Linked DNA regions of Prochlorococcus marinus str. AS9601. The protein of the gene in region 1 interacts with the protein of each later gene in a pairwise test. Links are inferred from orthologs where the notes say so. Each region holds a gene or a part of one and is shown on either strand. Other genes may lie near its edges.

What was found.
Region 2: the proteins of dnaA (region 1) and dnaB interact in binary tests that used the Escherichia coli proteins (3 or more experiments, as listed by UniProt). The link is inferred for Prochlorococcus marinus str. AS9601 from one-to-one orthologs.

Annotation. Positions count from the first base shown.
Region 1 is NC_008816.1:540,826-543,984, reverse strand. Bases 24-2,844 are described here. They hold dnaA (chromosomal replication initiator protein DnaA), read right to left. Parts: upstream 2,221-2,844; coding sequence 826-2,220; downstream 24-825. Other genes in these bases: A9601_RS12130 (TIGR04282 family arsenosugar biosynthesis glycosyltransferase), read left to right, coding at 2,414-2,844; A9601_RS12140 (glutathione S-transferase), read left to right, coding at 24-823. Outside these bases: more of A9601_RS12140, read left to right, coding at 1-23; more of A9601_RS12130, read left to right, coding at 2,845-3,025; A9601_RS12125 (TIGR04283 family arsenosugar biosynthesis glycosyltransferase), read left to right, coding at 3,031-3,159. UniProt on the Escherichia coli protein: Plays an essential in the initiation and regulation of chromosomal replication. Binds in an ATP-dependent fashion to the origin of replication (oriC) to initiate formation of the DNA replication initiation complex once per cell cycle.
Region 2 is NC_008816.1:1,617,372-1,620,518, forward strand. Bases 203-3,011 are described here. They hold dnaB (replicative DNA helicase), read left to right. Parts: upstream 203-820; coding sequence 821-2,203; downstream 2,204-3,011. Other genes in these bases: A9601_RS17990 (acyl-CoA desaturase), read left to right, coding at 203-286; rplI (50S ribosomal protein L9), read left to right, coding at 307-762; mnmG (tRNA uridine-5-carboxymethylaminomethyl(34) synthesis enzyme MnmG), read left to right, coding at 2,216-3,011. Also shown: more of A9601_RS17990, read left to right, coding at 1-202; more of mnmG, read left to right, coding at 3,012-3,147. UniProt on the Escherichia coli protein: The main replicative DNA helicase, it participates in initiation and elongation during chromosome replication. Travels ahead of the DNA replisome, separating dsDNA into templates for DNA synthesis.

The DNA.
Region 1 (3,159 bases):
AGAAAGAGAAATTTTCAGATCCTGGTGTGATTGGCTCTGCCGAGAAAGCTTTAATTTTATAGATAACTCTTTTAGAAAAAAAAGATTTAAAGAATCCATTTCTAAACTCGATGAAATCTTAAGTAGCTCAAAATCAGGGTTTGTTGATCCATCAGTTTCTAACACGGGTGATTTAGAGCCTGGTGTTGGAGATATAATTTTTATTCCCTATATGGAGAGAATGAATGCATCACTTATTTATTACAAAGGGTTTAATTTAAGATCTAATTATCGTCATGTAGATAACTGGCTTACCCTTTTTGAGGGGACAAGTGCTTATAGAGGCACTCAAGGAGATTTTCATACTCATTCTCATGATTTACCTCCACAAATGGGAGGATGCTATAAAGAAAGCAATGAACAACAGATTACTTTCTCTAAACTAATAGATACTGGGGAGGGTTTAGGTAATTATGAATTAAACCAAAATTATGAGTCAAAATATTATGCAACAATTGCTCTTAAAAGAGTGATAAAGCATAAAGACAATTTACTAAAGGTAAATCCATACAATAAAGAATCCTTTGACGAATCATTGAGATCAGCTTTGAGCCATATGATCACAGGTGAAGTATTAATCCCTAAAAAACTTTCAGGAATCTCTCTAAGATACTTAAAAAACAGAATCTCAGTTCCAAGAGATATGCCAATTATTTCAGCAAGGTTATTAAGGCAATCATTAAATAAAATTGAATCGCTTAGTAACATCAATGAAATAGATAAGATACCTTTTAGGCATCGATATGATCAAGATCCAATAAATTTCATTTCTAGTTATAAGTAAAACTATAAATTTTTTCTCGAATCTATTTGAAGTAAATCTCTTATTTTTTGAACTTGACTTGCAATATTTGGATCAATAGATAACTTTTTTTCAACTTGTTCAATAGCATACATAACTGTTGTATGGTCCTTACCCCCAAACTCATCTCCAATTCTTGGTAGGCTTAGATCCGTACCATGTCTCATAAGATACATACCTATTTGTCTAGCTTGACTTACTGGTTTTCTCCTACTTGAACTGATCAATTCATCAGTAGAAACTTTAAAGAAATCTGACACTTTATTAATAACTTGTTTTGGAGTAACGACTACACCAACACTATTAGGATCAAGCATTGGAGCAATTGATTGAACTGTCATTGGCAAGCCTGTTATTGATGCAAATGCAACAGCTCTAGTAAATGCTCCTTCCAATTCTCGAATATTCGAAGTGAATCTTCCTGCTATAAATTGAATTAAATCTCTTGGAAGACTCATCCTCTCTTGTTCTGCCTTTTTTTGAAGGATGGCTGTCCTCGTCTCAAGGTCAGGTGGTTGAATATCTGCGGTCATACCCATTGAGAACCTAGAAATTAATCTCTCTTGAATTCCCGACAACTGATTTGGTGGTCTGTCACTTGCAATAACTATTTGACTTCCTGATTCGTGAAGTGCGTTAAAAGTATGAAAGAATTCTTCCTGTGTATACTCTTTGCCTTCTAAGAACTGTATATCATCTATTAAAATCAAATCTACATTTCTATATTTATCTCGTATAGCTGTCATTCCATCTCTTCGAATACCACTAATAACATCATTTGTAAAAGTCTCTGTAGATACATATTTAACTTTTGCTTCTGGATCTATTTCTACTCGATAATGACCTATTGCTTGCATTAAATGAGTCTTACCAAGGCCTACTCCTCCACAAATAAATAATGGATTGAATTCTCTCCCAGGAGATTCGGCAACGGCTAAAGCTGCGGCATGAGCCAACCTACTATTTGGACCTACAACAAATCTTTTAAAGACGTAGCGTAAATTTAAACCATTAGGATTTTTGAATTGATTTTTTGAAGAATTATTTTGGTTATTACTAGAAAAAGATCTTGTTTTATGATGAACATTCTTTTCGTTAGCTTTATCTTCATTTGATAAATCGCTGCTGGTATTCGTTTCAGATTTAAAAACAACTTTTACATCATGACCGCAGATTTCCTTCGCAGCTTTTTCAATAGTTTCACAATAATTCTTTCTCAACCAATCACTAGAAAATGTATTTGGGGCGATTAAAGTTAATAAGCCATTTTCAAAACAATTAAACTTAGCAGGCCTTATCCATGTCTCAAATGAAGGCTTACTTAAAGTTTTTTGGAGTGATTGTTGAACTTCCGCCCAAATAGGATTAGTTGCTTGCAAAGTTTTATTCTCTAGATTATCAATCTAGTTGGAATTTAATAATTGGCCATTATCAAATCACAAGATCACGACAAATTTAAAATTATTTAACAAAGTATCGACTAAATTTATAAAAATAAATTTTATATTTTTTAATAGGCATATAATTATTTTAAATTTCTCTAAATTATTGGATAAAGCATTACTTATTATCATGGCGAAATGGCATGGTTTTGGAAGATGCAAAACAAGATTATCAAAAGATATAGGTAAAAGTAATTCGGCGAAAATACAAAGTGTAATGACCAAACACACTATTTCAGTTGCAAAATTTCTTCAAGAAAATAAACTGCTTGATATTTCTATTGCCATAACTGGTTTGGGAGTAGGAAATTGTAGAAAATGGTCTAGAGAATTAGGCATCAAAAAATTTAATTTGCAGGGGAAAGGCTGCTTGGGAGAAAAAATGAAACGGCAAATAACTATCAACAAAAAATTTTGTGCAAAGCATAAGATCAAAAATATTATTTTTATTGGTACTGACCTTCCAGATTTATGCCATCAAGATCTATTGAATACTCTAAAAGAGCTTCAACATAATGATCTTATTTTAGGACCATCTAACGATGGAGGATATTGGCTTATCGGTTTATCAGAAAAAATAATGTTATCACATTCATATTTACCTTTTATCAACATAAAGTGGGGAACAGAAAATGTTCTTCAAAATACAATTGATAATTTTGCTTCTAAAAAATTAAAATACAAGTTTCTAGATAAAAAAATAGATATAGATACAATTATTGATATTGAAAATAGAAAATAATCGACTTGTCAAAAATTTCAATTATCATTCCAACTATTAATGAAGCTAGTAATTTGCCATTATTGCTTTCAGACTTGTCAAGTATTCAGGAAGAGGGCGAAATCATAATTGTTGATTCTGGAAGTGAAGATAAA
Region 2 (3,147 bases), 1.1 Mb from region 1 along the record:
TCCATTGAGGCTTGTGGTTGTTTATCATGTAACTTGGCTAGTCAACTCCGCGACGCACTGTTGGGGTAAAGCTCCATTTGAAAGTGGTGATTCATCTAAAAACAATGCATGGGTTGCTGCATTAACTTTTGGAGAAGGTTGGCATAATAACCATCATGCATTTCCCAATTCGGCAAAACAGGGATTATTTAAAGGTCAGATAGACATAACATGGGAACATATTAAGATTCTTGCGAAATTTGGTTTTGCAAAAAAAGTAAAGTTACCCTCTAGGTCTTATTATTAACTATATTGTTCAATATTTTCATGGCTAAAAGAGTACAAGTTGCATTAACTGAATCAATCGCGTCACTAGGTAAAGAAGGAGATCTAGTTGATGTAGCACCAGGATACGCAAGAAATTTTCTATTACCTTATGGCAAGGCAATGAATGTAACACCAGCAGTCCTTAAGCAAATTGAGAGGAAGAAAGAAAAAGAAAAAATCGCTGCTGGTAAATTAAAGCAAGAAGCTTTAGATTTCCAAACTGCATTATCTACAATAGGTAGGTTCACTATCAAAAAACAGGTTGGAGAAGATGGTGTCCTTTTTGGAACGGTTACCAATGGTGATGTTGCCGAAGCGATAGAAGCGGCTACTAAAAAAGAAATTGATAGAAGGAACATTACTGTTCCTGATATTCATAATTTAGGTGCCTTTACTGCAAAAATAAAATTACATCCAGAAGTAAATGCAGAAGTAAATATTGAAGTAACAAGTTAATCAATTTGTTGCATTATTTTGAAAAGTAGCCAGAGTATATATCTAAGCAATTAAAGATATGGTTTCCGTACCTTTTCCAAATAATGGGCAAAATAAAAATTTTAAAAAGGATTTTAATAGTGAAAATGCTGGATTAGTTCCTCCTCAAAACGTTCAAGCAGAGGAAGCTGTGCTTGGAGGCATACTTCTTGATCCAGATGCGATCGGAAGAATTGCAGACTTAATTAAACCTGAAGCTTTTTATATAAACGCCCATCAAGAGATTTATAGAACAGCATTAATGTTGCATACCCAGGGAAAGCCAACTGATTTAACATCAATGAGTGCTTGGTTAGCAGATAATGGATCACTAGAAAAAATTGGAGGAAACGGCAAACTGGTAGAACTCGTTGAAAATGTTTCCTCTACAGCTTCCATAGAACAAGTTGCTAATTTAATTAACGACAAATTCATGAGAAGGCAACTTATTAGATCTGGAAATGAAGTGGTTCAACTAGGTTTTGATCAAACTCAAGATACTAATGAAGTTCTAGACAAAGCAGAGCAAAAAATATTTGAAATCAGTCAAGAAAAACCTTCAAAAGGTCTTACTCAAGCAGCTGAAATCCTTACAAGTACTTTCAATGAAATAGAGTCAAGATCATTAGGTACTTCAGTAGCTGGAATTCCTGTTAATTTCTACGATCTTGATGCGATGACTCAAGGTTTTCAAAGAAGTGATTTAATAATTGTTGCTGGAAGACCTTCAATGGGGAAAACTTCAATAGTTCTTAATCTGGCTAAAAATGTTGCACAATCTCAAGATTTACCTGTGTGTGTATTTAGCCTTGAAATGAGTAAAGAACAGTTGACATATAGACTACTCTCTATGGAAGTGGGGATCGAAAGTGGCAGGCTAAGAACAGGAAGATTACAGCAAGAAGAATGGCCATTACTCGGAGAAGGTATCAATTCATTAGGTCAATTACCAATATTCATAGATGACAAGCCTAACCTAAGTGTTCTAGAGATGAGATCTCTATGCAGAAGATTAATAGCTGAACAAAAAAAAGAACTTGGATTAATTGTGATTGATTATCTGCAGTTGATGGAAGGTTCAACCCCTGATAATAGAGTTCAAGAACTTTCACGAATAACAAGAGGTCTTAAAAGCATGGCCAGAGAATTAAAAGTCCCAGTAGTAGCTTTATCTCAGCTTAGTAGAGGGGTTGAGTCTAGAACAAATAAAAGACCAATGTTAAGCGATCTAAGAGAATCAGGATCTATTGAACAAGACGCAGATTTAGTATTAATGATTTATAGAGATGAATACTATAATCCGGAGACTGAAGATAGAGGCATTACAGAAATCATTGTCACTAAACATAGAAATGGACCCGTAGGAACTGTTAAATTATTATTTGAACCTCAATTTACGAGATTTAGGAATTTAGCTAATTAAATCGATCCTAAAATGCAAGATCATAACTCAACAAATGAATCTTTTGACGTCATCGTTATTGGAGGAGGACATGCAGGATGCGAAGCCGCTATAACAACAGCAAAATTAGGTTTTTCTACTGCCTTATTTACAATCAATCTAGATAGGATTGCCTGGCAACCGTGTAATCCTGCTGTTGGGGGACCAGCAAAAAGTCAGTTGGTTCATGAAGTTGATGCATTAGGTGGAATTATTGGTAAATTAGCCGATGAAACAGCTATTCAAAAAAGAATATTAAATGCAAGTAGAGGCCCAGCTGTATGGGCGTTAAGAGCTCAGACAGATAAAAGAGAATACTCAAAAAAAATGATCGAAATACTACAAAATACAGATAATTTATCTTTAAAAGAAGCAATGATTACTGAACTGGATATTGCAAAAACTGAACAAATTGGATTGAACTCAAAAAAAATCTTAAAAAAAAGAATAAAGGGTGTAAAAACATTCTTTGGTAGTTATTATTCCGCAAGATCAGTTATCATCACAGCTGGTACATTCTTAGAAGGAAGAATATGGATAGGAAATAAATCAATGTCAGCTGGCAGATCGGGCGAACAAGCAGCACAAGGTCTTACTCAGAATTTACACGAAATTGGTATCAAAACAGAACGTTTAAAAACAGGTACTCCAGCAAGAGTTGATAAAAGAAGTATCATTTTTGATGAATTAGATGTTCAACCAAGTACTGCAGTAGATAAATATTTTTCGTTTGACCCAGATATAAAAAATAATATGCCCCAAGTTAGTTGTCACATCACAAGAACAACTACCAAAACCCATCAACTTATTAGAGATAATTTACATTTAACTCCCATTTACGGCGGTTTTATTGATAGTAAAGGGCCAAGATATTGTCCATCAATTGAAGATAAAATCGTCAAATTTGCTAATAAAGAATCACATCA